Regions from separate parts of the Methylobacterium sp. NFXW15 genome, predicted to be linked through region 2. Evidence: riboswitches for the same ligand, from Rfam matches in the RefSeq annotation. Region 2 holds a riboswitch; the other holds the start of a gene.
What was found. Region 2 has a riboswitch for cobalamin ahead of J4O73_RS10410 (TonB-dependent receptor). Riboswitches for the same ligand answer to the same signal wherever they lie in the genome.

Region 1 (7,180 bases), on a different contig from region 2:
TTCGCCATCCAAGAGATGACCCCCGCCATTGCTCAGATCTCGCCCAGCGAGGCCGGGGCGGCGTCGGTCGTTCTCGATCCGCTGTCAGTCGAAGGCAGCTTCACGGCCGCCCCTACCTACCAGGTCAAGGATCTCTACAGCGGCTCAAAGACGATCACGCCGCGGCTCTCGCTGCCCCAGCAGGTCGACGTCGTGCCCCAGGAGGTGCTGCGCGACACCGCCGCGACCCGCGTCGAGCGGGCGCTCGATTACGTGCCGGGCGTCAACAAGCAGAACGACTTCGGCGCGCAGAACTTGGCGCTCTACTCGGTGCGCGGCTTCGCCACCCAAGACATTTTCTTCAACGGCTTCAACATCGCCCGCGGCTACAACGGCTCGCCGGACACCCAGAATGTCCAATCGATCGAGGTGCTGAAAGGGCCGAGCGGGGCGCTGTACGGGCGTAGTGACCCGGGCGGCACTGTCAACATCCTGACCAAGCAGCCCGTGGCCTTGCCCTTCGTCGAGATGGGCACACTGTTCGGCAGCTTCGGCACGGCGCGCACCACGGTCGACGCCGGCGGACCACTGAACGAGGAGGGCACCGTCCTCTACCGGTTCAACGGTGCGCTCGCCCGGCAGGACAGCTTTCGTGATTTCGTCGACGGCGACCGCGTCCTGGCCGCGCCCGTGGTGAGCTGGTTGATCAGCCCGGACACCAAGCTCACCGTCGAGGCGCAGTACCTCCGCAACCGCCAGACATTCGACCGCGGGACGGTCGCGGTAAACAATCGCCTCGGTCTCGTCCCGCGCTCGCGCTTCTTCGGGGAGCCACGCGATAACTCCGTGTCGGAGGCCGGGATCGTGCAGATCCGCCTGGACCATGCCTTCAACGCAGACTGGCAGCTCCGCGTCGCCGGGCATTTCAACACCGGCAGCCTGACCGGCCTGCAGACCGGCGCGACCGGCCTCCTCGATGACGGTCGTACCCTCCTGCGCGAGTTCCGCCTCCACGACTTCACCTGGGGCGTGGCCATCGGGCAGGCCGAGCTCGTCGGGCACTTCGACACCGGGCCATTCGCCCACACCCTGCTGCTCGGCCTGGAGCACGAGCGCTACAACAGCACCGAGAACCTGCTGCGCTCGACGCCGCGGATCGATCCCTTCGCCATCGACCTGTTCAATCCGGTCTACGGCCAGCCCAAACCGCCCTTCACGCGGCGCTACAGCGCGAGTGAGAACGTCGGCAACACCGCCGTCTACGCCCAGGATCAGATCGCGCTGAGCCCCGAGTGGAAGCTCCTCCTCGGCAACCGGACCGACTTCTACAACCAGACTTTCCGCGACAAGGTCGGCAACGAGCGCACCGAGCAGGACCGGACCGGCTTCTCGCCCCGCGCGGGCCTCGTCTACCAGCCGCTCTCGTTCCTCTCGTTCTACGGCAACGTGGCGGCCTCGTTCCGCCCCAACACCGGCTTCGACATCGCGACCCGACCCTTCGCCCCCGAGACCGGCTTCGGCTACGAGGCAGGCGTCAAGCTCGACCTCTTCACCGGGCTGAGCGTGACCGGCGCGGCCTTCCACATCGAGAAGGAGAACGTCCTCACCACCGACCCGCGCGACTTCTTCTTCCAGATCGCCGCCGGGGCTGTCCGCAGCCAGGGCTTCGACGTGAGCCTCGTCGGACAGGTAACGCCCGAATTCCGGGTGATCGGCGGCTACGCCTTTATCGACGCCGCCGTGACCCGCGACGAGGTCTTGCGGGTCGGCTCGCCGCTCCTCAACATCCCGCGCCACTCGGGCAGCCTTCTCGGCGTCTACGAGATCCAGGCCGGCGACTGGAAGGGCTTCGGCTTCGGCGGCGGCGTCCGGGCTGTCGGCTCGCGTCTCGGGGACAGCGGCAACGAGCGATTTCGGCTCCCCGGCTACGTGCTGACCGACGCCCTGGCCTACTATCGCTACGAAAACCTGCGCTTCGGGCTGAACGTCGATAACATCTTCGACGAGACCTACTACGAGCGCTCCTACAACGCCTTCTGGGTCGGCGTCGGTGAGCCCCGTCGGGTGACCGTCAGCATGACGGCACGCTTCTGATGGGCGTGCATCCGGGGACGGTCAGGGCATCGACAGGTGCGTCGGTCACGACCGGACGCATCGCCTCCATCGATGCCCTGCGCGGGCTGGTGATGGTGCTGATGCTCCTCGACCACCTGCGCGAAACGTGGTTCCTGCACGTGCCGGTCGCCGACCCGATCGATGCCAGGACGGCGCTACCGGCTCTGTATTTCGCCCGCCTCGCGGTCAGCCTGTGCGCGCCCATCTTCATCGTGTTGACGGGGGTGGCCGCGTACCTGTTCGGCACCCGGCACACCCTGGCGGAGACGCGCACCTACCTCGTCAAACGGGGTCTCGTCCTGATGGCGCTGGAGGTCTTCTACCTCTCGGAGCTGTACTGGGGCGTCGCCAGCCCGACGCTGTGGCTTCAGGTGATCTGGTGCATCGGCGTGTGCATGATCGTCCTGGCCGCGCTGATCGGCCTGCCGCGGTCGCTTCTCCTCGCCATCGGGATGCTGCTCGTTTGCGGGCACAACCTCCTCGACCCGATCCACCTCCGGCCCGATGATCCCTTCTTCGCTATCTGGGCCATGCTGCACCAGCGCGACGTCATCGCGCTCCCATTCGGTCTGGTGGCCAAGACGACCTACCCGGTGCTTCCCTGGATCGGGGTCATCGCGCTCGGCTACGCCATCGGTCCATGGTTCCTGCCCGGCGTCGCCACAGGTACGCGCGAGCGCCGTTTTTTTGCCATCGGCGGGGCGATGCTGGTCGCCTTCGCGGTGCTGCGTCTGGCAAACGGCTATGGGGACAAGCCCTGGTTCGTCGTCGACGAGAGTGGTTTGCGGACCGCGATGAGCTTTTTCGCGCTGACGAAATATCCGCCCTCGCTGCTGTTCCTGCTCCTGACGCTCGGAATCGGAGCGCTGTTGCTCGTCGCGCTGGAGTGGATGGGCGACTGCCTGATCGTTGCATTGCTGGCGGTCTTCGGCGGCGCGCCGCTCTTCTTCTACGTGTTTCACCTGACGGTTCTGCGGCTGCTCTACCACGGCGCGTTCGCGCTCTGGGGCCCGACGCAGGGCACCGTGTTCGGCGTCGATAACTACGTGTGGGTCGTGGTCTGGTACGCGGCGCTGATCCCGCCCCTCTACGCCCCGACGGCCTGGTTCTCGCGCCTCAAGGCGTCGCGACGCGACATCGCTTGGCTCAAGTACCTTTAGGGTCAGACCCATCAGCTCGGCTGCGCGACGGTCTGCTTGCGACCCTATTGGGATGCTCGACCATTATGTTTCAGCCTCGGTGTCGGATACGGAGGCCGGAGAGCACCGCAGAGCAGGGCGGACTAGCTGGAGATTGGGTTCCGCTCGCGAAGCGCAAGCTCTTGACGCAACTGTTCCTTGACTGCGTCGCGTACCGCCGGGCTTTGGAGCTTCCGCAGGAGGCTTTCCTTGGTGTGACCTTCAAACGGCCGCTGACCCTGCCAACGCCGCCGTGTCATCCCGATAATGGACTCCGTCAGCATCCCGCCCTCCCTGGCAGGTGCTGCTAATGCAACAGCGGGCGACAGACCAGAACCAATGAACCACGCAAAGCGAGGACGCGGATCGCGACATCCTCCAGCATGTCGGTCCTGGCAGCCTTTGCGCATCTCCGCCGGAAACCGAGCAGGCGAGAAACCATCCATCTACGACGATCAGGCAAGCGCTCGTTGTTGGCCGCGAAGGGACGGGTCGCAGTCGCCGCTGGGACACACCCGTGGGATGAAGACCCGTGGTCAAACGTAAATCTGACTTCGCGCCTTGACGGTCTGCGGAGCCGGGATGCTAGGCTCTGCTTGACGGTTCCCCTCGGGGATCAAAAGGGAACGCGGTGAGGGGCAACCCGAAGCCGCGGCTGCCCCCGCAACTGTAAGCGGCGAGCCCAGCACCACCGCGTCACTGGATGATCCTCATCCGGGAAGACGGTGCAAGGGCGGCGACCCGCGAGCCAGGAGACCTGCCGTCAGTCGTGGTCACACGCGAAACGCGTCGGGCGGGGTGTCCTGACGGGTGTCGAAGCGCTGGGCTCATGCCCAACGAAGCGACGTCATTCGCGGTGACGTGCCACTGTCGCCCTCGAGGCCCATGTGTCCCGTCGTTCCCTTCGCGCCCTGCTGGCGCTGTCGAGTTGTAGCCTCGCTCTGACGAGCGTCGCCCATGCCCAAGATAGAGCCGCCGGGGCTGCGGCCACCTCCGAGACGACGCTGGAGGAGATCTCCGTCACCACTGATGCTGCGGTCATCAAGACGCAGGCCGGTCCTTCGGCCAGCGCCGGCTACGTCGGCGGCGTCACCGGGATCGGCGGCTCCCTGCTCACGGTCGATTCCGCCAGCGCCGGGATCCTGACGGGAGCTCAGGTCAACAACCGGCCGGTGACCCGCCCCGGCGAGGTGCTGGAAGCCGTGCCGGGCCTGATCGTCACTCAGCATTCCGGCGAGGGCAAAGCCAATCAGTTCTTCCTGCGTGGCTTCAACCTCGACCACGGCACCGACATCGCCCTCTTCCTCGACGGCATGCCGCTCAACATGCGCACCCACGCCCACGGGCAGGGCTACGCCGACATCAACTTCCTGATCCCCGAACTCGTCGGCGCTGTGGAATTCCACAAAGGGCCGTACTTCGTCCGGGACGGCGACTTCGCCTCCGCCGGCTCGGTGCGGATCGATTACCTCGACAGCACTCCGAAGAACCTCGCGCTCACCTCCATCGGCTCGTTCGGCTATAAGCGCGCCCTCAACATCGTCTCGGCCCCGCTCGCCGAGGGCAACCTGCTCCTGGCGGCGGATGCACAGCTCTACGACGGGCCTTGGGTTGTCCCGGACGCACTTCGCAAGATCAGCACGGTCGCCCGCTATAGCCAAGGCACGGCGCTCGACGGGTTCTCCGTCACCGGCATGGCCTATGCCGCCCGCTGGACCGCCACCAACCAAGTCCCAGAACGCGCGATCGTCTCCGGGCTGATCAGTCGCTTCGGTACGATCAATCCGACCGATGGAGGCGACACGTCACGCTTCTCCCTGTCGGGACGATTCAGCGCGACGGACGACACTGGCGTGACACGGGCCTCGGCCTACGTGATCCGCTCGCAGCTCAACCTGTTCAACGACTTCACCTATTTCCTGAACGACCCGGTAAACGGCGACCAGTTCCACCAGCTCGACCAGCGCATCATCGGCGGCGGCGAGGCCCTGCACATCTTCCAGGGCGACCTGTTCGGCCTGCCGATGGAGAACGAGATCGGCGTCCAGACCCGCACAGATTCGATCCGCGTTGGTCTGTTCAATACGACCAACCGGCAATACCGCTCCGGTATCCTCGATGACCGGGTGCTGGAGACGAGCGGGGCGTTCTACTTCGACAACCGGGTGCGTTGGACCGACTGGCTGCGCACCAGCCTCGGCTTCCGGGCCGATGGTTACTACGCCAGCGTCGTCTCGGACACACCGGCCAACTCCGGCAAGGCGCGGGACGCCATCGTCAACCCGAAGCTCGGCCTCGTGCTCGGACCCTGGTTCGACACCGAGCTTTACGTGAACTACGGCGGCGGCTTCCACTCGAACGACGTGCGCGGCGTGACCGCCACCGTCGATCCCACAAGCTCCCTGTTCAACACCACCCGCTCACCGTTCCTCGTGCCCTCGACGGGCTACGAGATCGGCATCCGTAATCGGTCCATCGCCGGGCTGGAGACGAGCCTCGCCCTGTTCCGGCTCGATTTTGCCTCCGAGAACCTGTTTCAGGGCGATACCGGGACCACCGAGCCGAGCCGTCCGACCCGCCGGTTCGGCGTGGAATGGACCAACCGCTACGCGGTGACGCCGTGGCTGTCCCTCGAGGGCGACCTGACGATCACCAATGCGCGGTTCTCGGATTACGACCCCGTTGGCAACCGGGTGCCGGAGGCTCCCACCACCATCGCTTCGGCGGGCGTGACCTTCGGCGAGCCGCTCGGCTGGTTCGGTAGCTTGCGCTTCCGCTATTTCGGCCCGCGTCCCCTGATTGAAGACAACTCGATCCGTTCGCGCCCGACAGCGCTCTTCAACGGCCGGGTGGGCTACAACTTCGAGAACGGGGTCAGCGTGTCGCTCGACGTGCTGAACCTGACGAACAGCAAGTCGGATCAGATCACCTACGCCTACGTCTCGCGTCTACCGGGCGAGCCGGCCGAGGGGCTGATCGACCGCGTTCTCCATCCCGTCGAACCCACGGCCGTCCGTCTGACCATTGCCGGGCGGTTCTGATGCGCCCCCGTCGCTCGTTCACCGTTGTACCCAGGACGACACGGGGTCAGGGGGGCGTTGCAGCCATCGATGACGTCCCCCGTGCCCGATGCGGCGAGGCCGGGCGTCGCGCCGGCTCGGCCCGCGCGCAGGGCTACATCACCGCCATCACACCGGTGTTGGAAGCGATCATGCGCGAGCGGGGTCGCACCGCACGGGCGATTGCGATCGAGCTCACGTGCCGCGCCGTCCGAAAGCCCCGGGGCGGGGTGATCTGGACATCGGCGGACGCGCAGAGGCTTCTGCGGCGCTTGAGCAGCGCTCCCACGACCAATTGACCGGATGGGCAAGCCGTCGGTGATAGGACGCCCCCACGGCGCACAGCGGCCGGCAGATCGGGATAGGTATGGCTGAGAACGCTACCTCGGATCGCACGATGCCCCACGGACTTCGGCAGCGTGTGGGCTTGCTCTACGTCGTGTTGATCACGGCCAATGTCGCCGCGTGGCTGTGGGCCTACAGCCTCTTCGCAGGACAGCCAGCCCTACTCTCGACCGCGCTGCTGGCCTACGTCTTCGGTCTGCGCCACGCGGTCGACCCAGATCACATCGCTGCCATCGACAACGTCACCCGCAAGCTCATGCAGGCCGGGCAGCGGCCGGTCTCCGTCGGCTTCTGGTTCGCGCTCGGTCACTCCACGATCATCGTCATCGCTGCCACCGCGGTGGCGTTCGCAGCTCAGAGCCTGCTGACGGCATCGGAGGGCTATCGAGAGCTCGGAAGCCTCATCAGCACGAGCGTCTCGGCCGCGTTCCTCATCCTCATCGGCTTGGTCAATCTCGTCGTTCTTGCCGGCGTCTGGCGCACATTTCGGCAGGTGCGTCGGAC
Region 2 (10,125 bases):
GCAGCAGACCCGTGCCGCCCTGGAGAACCAGCCCGTGCAACCCATCCTCGTTGGGCAGCACGGAGGTCACCGACGCCCTCGGAAGCACGAGAATGACCGAATCCGTCTCCGGCACGAGGCTGCGCCGGTAGCTCTGCGACATATCGTTGAAGCTGACCGAACCCGCCGGCACATCCACCACGCCGCGTTCGGTATCGGCGCTGTAGGCATGGCGGCTCAGGTGCAGCACGAAGGAATCGAGGCCATCACGCCGGGTCTGTAGACGGCTCCGCGCCGGACCCTGGCTAACCGCGTTCATGACGCGCAGGGACATCGGACCCACTTGCGCCGTCTCGATCCGCGCAGAGAAACCCTGCGCGTCGGCCGCGAGATCATGCGCTGAGAACAAGGAGCGCCACGCGTCCAGACGTTCTCGCTCCGGCAGAGCGTCGGTCGAGAAATGCGCTCGGGGTACGTAGGTCAAGGCCATTGCTGATCGCTTGAGTCAGCCAACACTCAAGCTCGCAGCATGATGGAGTTCTTGCGCGCCGTGAAGAAGCGCGAAGGTTACACTGCCGCAAAGCCTTCGGTGCGGATCCAATCCCGTGTGCGGTCGAGCGCCCGGGTCAGGCGGTCGAAGAGGGCATCGATCTCGTCCGGCGTGATGATCAGCGGCGGGCACACCGCCACACGGTCACCCGCGAGGAAGCGGACGATCAGACCCTCTTCCTGGGCGAAGGCGACGCAGCGTGCGGCCACGCCCGCCTTCGGGTCGTACTGGCGGCGGCTCGCCTTGTCCGCGACGATCTCCAGCCCGCCGATCAGACCGATTCCCTTCGCCTCGCCGACGATATCGTGCTCGACCAGCGCCGAAAGCCGCCGCTGGAACTGTGGGGCTTTCTCGGCCGCACCCTCGATGATGCGGTCGCGCTTGTAGATTTCGATCGCCTTGATCGCCACGGCGCAGGCGACCGGGTGGCCGGAATAGGTAGTGCCGTGGCCGAAGCCGCCGAGTTTCTCGCTCTGCCCGACAAGCACGTCGTACATGGCCGGATCGATGGTGATGCCGCCGAGCGGCACGTAGCCCGAGGTGACGGCCTTGGCGAAGGACAGGGTGTCGGGCCGCATGTCGAGGGCCTGCCCGCCGAACCACGTGCCGAGGCGACCGAAGCCGCAGATCACCTCGTCGGCGATGAGCCTTACGTCGTATTTGGTGAGCACGGCCTGAATGGCGGGGAAGTAGCCCTTCGGCGGGATGATGGCCCCGCCCGCGCCCATCACGGGCTCGGCGATGAAGGCCGCCACCGTCTCCGGCCCCTCACGGAGGATGGTCTCTTCCAGCTCCGCCGCGAGGCGAGCCGAATAGGCTTCCTCGCTCTCGCCCGCCGCGGCGCCCCGGTAATGGTGTGGCGTGGAAACGTGGAGAAAGCCGGGAAGCGGCAGATCCCAGTCCATGTGGTTGGCGGGCAGGCCGGTCATGGAGGCGCTGGCGATGGTCACGCCGTGATAGCCCTTCTTGCGGGCGATGATCTTCTTCTTATTCGGACGTCCCAGCGCGTTGTTGTAGTACCACGCCAGCTTGACCTGCGTGTCGTTCGCCTCCGAGCCCGACGAGCAGAAGAAGATCTTCGAGGTCGGGATCGGCATCAGCTCCTTCAGCGTCTCGGCGAGTTCGATCGCCGGATCGTGGCTGCGGCCGGAGAAGAGATGCGTGAAGGGCAGCCGACCCATCTGCGCAGAGGCTGCCTCAACCAGTTCCGCGTTCGAATAGCCCAACGCCGTGCACCACAGCCCCGCCATGCCCTCGATGTAGGGGCGGCCCTCCGTGTCGAAGACGTGCACGCCTTCGCCGCGCTCCAGCACGAGCGGGCCGGTGCGGCGGTGGTTCGACAGATGGGTATAGGGGTGAAGCAGGGTTTCGACGTCGCGGGTCGCGAGGTTCGAGAGCATGCGAACGGTCCTTGGGCGGAGACCGTGCCACACTACCGGCACGATGGGCTCGCAGAAAGGTCCGCCATCCGTGGATTCCTCCGCCCCGGATGCATGCCGGACAGTCCATGCAGAGCCCAGAGAGTTTCGTCGCGCATCCTGCGCCCGGCCGCGCCTGCGGCACCTGCACCCTGTGCTGCAAGGTCTACGACGTTCCGGCGGTCGAGAGCGTCGCCGGGCAATGGTGCCGCCACACCGTTTCCGGCCGGGGCTGCGCGATCCATGCGACGCGGCCGGACCATTGCCGCGCCTTTCATTGCCTCTGGATGACGGAGGGCTGGCTCGGTCCGGAATGGAAGCCAGACCGCGCGAAGATGGTGCTGACCCTCGACCCCGTCAGTCGCAACATGAACGTGCAGGTCGATCCCGGACAGGCGAATGCGTGGAAGCGCGAGCCGTATTACGGCCAATTGCGCCGCTGGGCCGTGGCCTCGGCCGACAAAGGCAGGCACGTCCTCGTCCACGTGAACAAGACGACCACGCTGGTTCTGCCGGACAGAGACGTTGCCCTCGGCACGGTCGCGCCGGACGAGCGCATCGTCACCCGCGAGCGCATGACGCCCCAGGGTCTGACCTTCGACGTGGAGAAGGTGAAGTCCGCCGCCTGAGGCGATCGGTCCGCTGGGGATAGGCCCGCCCGTTGGCTGAAGGCTCTATGCAGCGTGCCTGCGCCATGGGATTCGAACGGGCATGACGACAGTCCACGATTTCACCGTCCGCGCTGCCGACGGCAGCCCCCATCCTCTGGATCAGTATCGCGACCGGGCGCTGCTCATCGTCAACACGGCATCGCGGTGCGGTTTCACGCCGCAATATGCGGGGCTCGAGGATCTGTGGCGGGAGAAACAGGACGAGGGGCTCACCGTCCTCGGTTTTCCGTGCAACCAGTTCGGCAAGCAGGAGCCCGGCGATGCACAGGAGATCGCCAAGTTCTGCTCGCTGACCTACGACGTGACCTTTCCCGTCCTCGCCAAGGTCGAGGTGAATGGCGCGGACGCGGACCCGCTCTTCGTCTATCTCAGCCGGGCCAAGCGGGGATTGTTCGGCACGTCCAACATCAAGTGGAACTTCACCAAGTTCCTGATCGGCCGGGACGGCATCCCGATCAAGCGTTTCGCGCCGACGGACCGGCCCGCGAAGCTGCGTGACTCGGTGGAGAAAGCCCTGAAGGGTTAGCGCGCTTCGATCGCTTCGAGCGGAGCTGTCCAGATACGGCGGGTGGCACGCATCGCTTGATGGTGCACCGGCGAAACCGAGTCGCGCAGGATGCCGGCCAGGAACCGGCATTCGGCAACGCGGCGCAGGAACGACTCGGGAGCGCCGCTCAAAACCATCGATCGTTCCAGGTCAGCGAGCGAGTCGAATAACGCAATGCGCGAATCGCGGTCACGATGATCCCGAGAGGCGCGAAAAATCGCTCTCAATTCATCGGCAATAGAGTTTTCGTCGGTGTTTTGAGCGGACATCGGGCGGCCGAAACCTTTCGATGTCCAGGCTAATAGCATTTCGGCCGGTTGCGCCATAGGGCGATTTGCGGACCGAGGATTGTGGTGAAAATGGCGCCGGCATGTTGCTGGCGTGCATCGGCGCCACACCCTTAGGGCAAGGCGGCTATCGTCTTCGCCGCAGCGTCGAATTCGGCCCGGCGGACCGCCAAGCGCGCCTCGGCCTCCTCGTCCCGGCCCCAAACATCGGCCTGATAGGTCTCATCCACATGGGCTGCATCCCACGCGGCACCAGGCTCGAGGCGGCCATCCAGGACGGCAAGCGCCAGAATCAGGGACCCGGTGAGGGTGGTGAGCGTATGCAGAGCCGCGAGGCGGAACGGGTCGTCAACTCGCCGTACCGCTTCAGTGAGCGCCTGAATGGCCTGCGGCGGTTGGGTGACGTGCATCACGCCCTCGCTGAGAATCAGCTTCGCCCCGAGCGTTTCGTAGGCCCAATCGAGCAAGGGGTCCCAGGCCTTGGCTTGCGCCGAGACGAGGCGATCCGGCTCGGCCGCGCGATAGGCCAGGAGATCGGTCTGAGCATAGGCACAGAGGTCGTCGGCGACCGCCTCGATCCGAGTCGCCACGCCGTCGATCGCGGTATTGGCCAGACGTGTGAGCGGCATCGTCGCCGGATCGATCGATGTGTCCTGCGCCCCCCATTCCGCCGCCACGGCGCTGGCCAGCGCATCGGTCGGCAGCACGAGCGGGTTGCGGGCGGGTGTGTTGGCCGAGCGGCCGTCGAGGGTCAGCCGGAAGCCGCCTTCTGCGGGCGCAAACCCGGCTTCCTTGTAGAAGCGCCGGGGGAGGGCGGGTTTCGCTCCCGTCCGGGCCGCCCGCATGGGGTCCGGCTTGCCCTCGTCGCCCGGTTCACCGAGCCAGTCTCGCGTCACGTCGCTCATGGGAGGGACATAGGCGTTCAGGACGCGCTGCGCGAGAGGGTTTCAGGCCACTCCGCCGCCGATCAAGCCTTCCAGAGCCAGCGCATTCTCCACCACCGACACCGCTCCGGCGCGTAGCAGCGTGCCGGGCGCGTGATACCCCCAGGCGACGCCGATGGGCGCGACGCCCGCATTCACCGCCATGGTGATGTCGAAGGTCGTGTCGCCGATCATCACAGTCGAGTCCGGTGTGGTGCCCGCGTCTTCCATGGCTTGCAGCAGCATGGCCGGGTCCGGCTTCGAAGGCGCATCGTCGGCCGTCTGCGTGGTGACGAAGCGGTCCTCCCATCCGTAATGCTCGATCAGCCGGTCGACGCCCCGGCGCGACTTGCCCGTCGCGATGCCGAGGACAACGTCCGGCCGGGCATGGAGCCTATCGAGAAGGTCGCCCATGCCGGGGAACAGCGGTTCCTCATGCTCGGGGTCGAGTCGCAACCGATTATAGGCGTTCTTGTAGGCCTCGGAGAGTTCGGCCACCGGCCCGTCTTCGCCGACGAGGCGCCGGAACGCCTGCGGCAGCGATAGCCCAACCACGGAGAGCGCAATCCTCCGCTCCGGCGCCGGAAGGCCGACCTCGGCGAAGGCCACAGCCTGCGCAGCGACGATCAAGTGCTGGCTGTCGACGAGCGTCCCGTCCACGTCGAAGACGACGAGCCTCATCTCCGGCCTCGCTTCGTCATGGCTTACGGGTCGGCGCGGGGGCAGGCAAAGTGGGCGCCTGTTGCTGCTGCTGTTGTTGCTGATGCGCGCGGGTGCGCTCGTAGCCGAGGCGGCAGCGGATCAGAAAGCGCCGTCGTTTGCCGCCGCGATATCCGCGCTGGTGCGAGGCACGGTTGCAGGCCGCATAGGAGCGTCGCCGTTTGTCCCGCCCCGCCACGACTGGTGCGCCGGGCGCACGGGCTTCCGTTTTGGGCGGTTCGGCTTTCGCCGCATCGGCCCTGGGAGCCTCCGCCTTCGGAGCCTCCTGCCGCGCGGGGGCGGGCTTCTGTTGAGCGGCATCGCCCGGCGCCGCCTGGGCGATGGGGGCCGTCAAACAGAGAGCGGCGAGGCAGGCCAGAATCGCGTGCTTCATATCCCAGGGTCTCGACCGTCGGATTACCCGGCAGGTAGGCGCACGGCCGAGCAACGCAGCATATGAGGCGGTCGGCGCCGTTGCCAAGGCATCGGCGCCGGTGTGGGCTCTCACGACCCGCTCAATCTTCGGGTGCATCCACCACGGGATCGTAGCGGCTCGCATCGAAGCCGAGCAGATTCCAGCTCTGTGCCATGTGTTGCGGCAAAGGCGCGCTCACATCCACGGGCTTGCCCGTACGCGGATGGGGAATCACGATCCGCCGGGCCAGGAGATGCAGACGGTTCTGAATGCCGCCGGGCAACTCCCAGTTCTCCACCGAGAAGTATTTCGGGTCGCCGACGATCGGGTGGCCGATATGCGCCGCGTGGGCACGCAACTGGTGCGTCCGGCCGGTGACCGGCTTGAACGACAACCAGGACAGCTTCTGCGCCGCCTGATCGACCATGGCGTAATAGGTCAGCGCGTGGCTCGCGCCCTCCTCGCCGTGCTTGGCGATGCGCATCCGTGCGTCGGCATCGGTCGGCTCGTCCTTGGCGAGGTAGGTCGAAACGCGGCCCTGGCGCACGCGCGGCACCCCCGCGCACAGCGCCCAGTAGATCTTGCGGGCGGCGCGCGAACGGAAGCTCTTGGCGAGCGTCGAGGCGGCGAGGCGCGTCTTCGCGATGATGAGGCAGCCCGCCGTATCCTTGTCGAGCCGATGCACGAGGCGCGGCTTCTGCCCATCCGGCCCGATCATCGACTCGAGCAGGCCGTCGACATGGCGCACGGTGCCCGAGCCGCCCTGGACGGCGAGGCCGAACGGCTTGTTGAGAATCATCATCTCCGCATCCTCGTAGAGAATGAGGCTGCGGATGAAGGCTGCGTCGTCGGATTCGCGGGCGGGATTGCGGGGGCGCTCGCTCGGCTGGTCGAGGCGGAGCGGCGGCACGCGCACGCTCATCCCCGGCTCCAACCGGTCATTCGGCTTGGCGCGCTTGCCATCCACGCGCAACTCGCCCTTGCGGACGATGCTTTGCACCCGCGTAAAGGGCAGCTGCGGGAAGCGGGCGGTCAGGAAGCGATCGATGCGCATTCCCGCCTCGTCGGCCTCGACCGTCAGCGTCTGGACGCCGGAAGCCAGCGTCGCCGAGGCTTCAGCGCGCTGCTCGCGGCGCGTCGGTCCAGGGGCGGGCGCGACGGCCTCCGGCTTGGCGGGCTTGCGCGGAGGCGCCTTCTCGCGCGGCTCGGGCGCGGCGGCGGGGATCCACGGGGCGCGCTCGCCCGCATCGTCTCCCCGCGCCCGTGCGGCGCGTTCGGCGGCGTCCTTGGCGCTGGTGCGCGGGCCCGTGCGGGCGCGATCCGCGCCAAAGGGGGGCTTGCGGCCGGGCCGTCCGTCGGGGCGGCCATTGCCGCCGGAGGGGCCGCCGCGGCGGGGAGGTCGTGTGGTCATGATCTTCCTGGAATGCCCGCCGCATAGCATCGCGGGAGCCACCCGGCAAAGTCTTCACCTTGGATGGTAGCCGATAAGCGCCGAGCCCGCGTTGACGCGTGGCGATCCCGTGGCCTAGCTTAGCCGTGACGGTTCCCTGCAAAGGGATCAAAAGGGAACGCGGTGGGGAGCTCGCTCCGAAGCCGCGGCTGCCCCCGCAACTGTAAGCGGCGAGCCCAGCACCACCGCGTCACTGGATGCCTGTCATCCGGGAAGACGGTGCGAGGGCGATGACCCGCGAGCCAGGAGACCTGCCGTCAGCCGTGGTCACACGCGAAACGCGCTGGGCGGGGTGCCCCGGCGGGTGTCGAGGCACTGCCCCATGGGCGTGCCGAGGCCTCGTTCGCGGTGACGTGCCACAGCAAGCGCGCCCGCAACCGCCATGTTCCCCTCTCGTCCGTTCGACCCGTTCGCAGGAACTCGTCCGCGCGGCTCTGGACATGTAATGTTGTTACATTGCAATGGGAGCGAGGCCGGTCTTCGCCGCGCCGGAGTCCGCCGTCTGATGTCCGCTTCTCATCCTTTGAGCCGCAAGCGCCTGTTCGCGGCGCTCAGCCATGCTCCCCTCATCTTCGCCGCGCCGCCCGCCTCGGCGCAGGAGGTCGTCACCCTCGAACAATTGTCGGTCGAAGGGGAAGGCGGGGTCAGCCTCACCCGTGCCGCGCCGGTCGGTCTCAACCTGCGCACGCCCGATCGCACGGCGAGCCGCATTGGCCTGACCCCGCTGGAGACGCCCGCCAGCATCGACATCGTGTCGGGGGAGGCTGCGCGCCTGCGCGGCCAGACCTCCATCGCCGAGGCGGTGACGCAGGACGCCACCGGCATCACCACGATCGCCGATCCCGGCAACGGCAACGGGGCGTTCACCAGCCGCGGCTTCGCGGGGCCGAACTCGATCCAGCAACTCTATGACGGCACGCGCTTCTACGTTGGCGCGGGAACCGTGACGTTCCCGTTCGACACGTGGAACGTCGAGCGGATCGAGGTGCTGCGCGGCCCGTCCTCCGTGCTCTACGGCGACGGGGCAATCGGCGGCATCATCAACGTGGTGCCCAAAAAGCCGGTCTTCGTTCCCATCAATACCGCCCGCGCCGTGGTGGGTTCCGACGGGTTGGCCCGGCTCGCTTTCGATTCGGGCGGTGGCATCGCGCAGGCCGAATATGGCGACACGTTCGCCTACCGCCTCAATGTCAGCGGCAACCGGGCCGATGGCTGGTTGCGGCCAGAGGGAGATTTCCGCAATCTCGCCGTCTCGGCAGCCCTGCTGTTCCAGCCGAGCCCCGATCTCGCGATCACCCTCTCGCACGATCTCGGCTACCAGGAGCCCGCGCGCTACTGGGGCACGCCCCTCGTCGAAGGGCGTATCCCTGACCTGATCCGCTTCAACAACTACAATGTGCGAGACGCGAAGATCACCTGGGCCGACAACTGGACTCAGCTGAAGGCCGAATGGTCGCCGAGCGCCGATATCACCATCCGCAATACGGCCTACCGTCTGACCTCGCGTCGGCATTGGCTCGACGTCGAGCAATACGCGTTCAACCGCGGCACAGGGTTGGTCGACCGCAGCAACTACCTCGAAATCTACCACAATCAGGAGCAGGTCGGTAATCGGCTCGACGCGACCTTCCGGAGCGATGTACTCGGCCTGCCGAATGTCTTCGCAGCGGGCTTCGATGTAAACCACATCGATTTCCTGCACACGAACAACTTCTACTTCGACCAGACCACCAGCGTGCCGCTTACCGGCTATGATCCCGGCCTGTTCCCGCAAAATGGACGAGCTCGCCCGGCCTACGCGACGCAGACGAGCCAAGCCTCGGTCTTCGCCGAGGATCGTCTGATCATCACGGACAAACTCTCTTTCCTCACCGGCGCCCGGCTCGACGTGCCGACGCTGCGGCGGACGGATCTGCAGACTGGGGCGCAGTTCGAACGCACGTTCAATGCCCTCGGCTACCGGTTCGGGCTCGTCTACAACCCGACGCCGGACAGCGCGCTCTACGCCCAATACAGCTACGCTACCGATCCGGTGGGGAGCCTCATCACGTTGTCGCAGTCGCTGGCAGGCTTCAAGCTCGCGACCGGTGATCAGATCGAGGTAGGGGCAAAAGGCCTTGCCTTCGACGGCCAGCTCGAATGGACGCTCGCGGGCTATCGCATCGTGAAGGACAACCTGATCTCGCGGCTTCCGAACTCGCCTGCCGCGGGCGTTCAGGTGGGCAGCCAATCCTCACAAGGCGTGGAATTGGCCCTCGGCTGGCGTGTCGCGCCCGGATGGCGGATCGACGGCAACCTCGCGCTGCTTCACGCGCAGTATGACAGCTTCACCCAAGTGGTGAACGGCGCCACCGTCTCCTATGCGGGCAAGCAGCCCATCGACGTGCCGGAGCGTGTGGCCAACCTCTGGCTCACCTGGGAGCCGAGCCGGGATTGGGCGGCCCGGATCGGCCTGCAGAACATCGGTCAGGTCTATAGCGACTTCGGCAACACCGCCCGGCGCCCGGCCTATACCTTGGTGAACCTAGTGCTCGACCGGCAGGTGACGGCGGATTCGCGTCTGTCGCTGCGAGTCTACAACCTGTTCGACAAAGTCTACGCCATCAACGGCAACGCCGTGGACGGGGTCGGCACGAATTGGCTGCTCGGGCGCCCTCGTTCGGTCGAGGTCGCCTACACGGTGGCGTGGTGAGCGCAGCGGGAAAGGCAGCGCGGCGTTGGCTGCTCCTGAGCCATCGATGGCTCGGGATCGGCACGGCGCTGCTCTTCACCCTATGGATCGGCTCCGGGCTCATCATGCTCTATGTGCCGTTTCCCTCGCTGAGCCGCGCGGACACGTTGGCCCGGCTGGCGCCGCTGGATTGGGACAGGGTCCGAATCGGCCCCGATGCCGCGATGGCCGGAGTTGGCCCGGTGGATGCCGCATCGGGCCTTCGGCTGGACATGCGGGACGGAGCGCCGGTCTATCGCTTCGCCCGTCCTGACGGCGCCCGCATCACGGTCTCGGCCGAAACCGGCGAAAAGCTAGGGCTGGTCAGTGCCGACAGCGCACGGCGCATCGCGGGCGGGGGCGAGTTCAAATCGGTCGAGCGCGATCAGTGGACCGTCACCGCACGCTACGATCCCCTGCGGCCGTTCATAAAAGTCTTCGCCGGGGATCCGGACGGCACCGAAACCTACGTCTCC

Region 1: it holds a riboswitch for cobalamin, as region 2 does, so the genes downstream of both, J4O73_RS01315 (TonB-dependent receptor) here and J4O73_RS10410 (TonB-dependent receptor) in region 2, are expected to answer to the same signal.

The regions. Positions count from the first base shown of each region.
Region 1 is NZ_JAGEKG010000001.1:278,085-285,264, reverse strand. Features, by position in the region: gene J4O73_RS01325 (TonB-dependent siderophore receptor) at 16-2,073, shown strand; gene J4O73_RS01320 (DUF1624 domain-containing protein) at 2,073-3,254, shown strand; cobalamin riboswitch at 3,856-4,051, shown strand; gene J4O73_RS01315 (TonB-dependent receptor) at 4,160-6,313, shown strand; gene J4O73_RS01310 (HoxN/HupN/NixA family nickel/cobalt transporter) at 6,729-7,180, shown strand, end outside.
Region 2 is NZ_JAGEKG010000004.1:73,569-83,693, forward strand. Features, by position in the region: gene J4O73_RS10365 (AraC family transcriptional regulator) at 1-469, opposite strand, end outside; gene J4O73_RS10370 (aminotransferase) at 547-1,929, opposite strand; gene J4O73_RS10375 (hypothetical protein) at 2,037-2,576, shown strand; gene J4O73_RS10380 (glutathione peroxidase) at 2,659-3,144, shown strand; gene J4O73_RS10385 (hypothetical protein) at 3,141-3,491, opposite strand; gene J4O73_RS10390 (ATP12 family chaperone protein) at 3,566-4,357, opposite strand; gene J4O73_RS10395 (HAD-IA family hydrolase) at 4,400-5,056, opposite strand; gene J4O73_RS10400 (hypothetical protein) at 5,073-5,468, opposite strand; gene J4O73_RS10405 (RluA family pseudouridine synthase) at 5,590-6,900, opposite strand; cobalamin riboswitch at 7,013-7,212, shown strand; gene J4O73_RS10410 (TonB-dependent receptor) at 7,445-9,631, shown strand; gene J4O73_RS10415 (PepSY domain-containing protein) at 9,628-10,125, shown strand, end outside.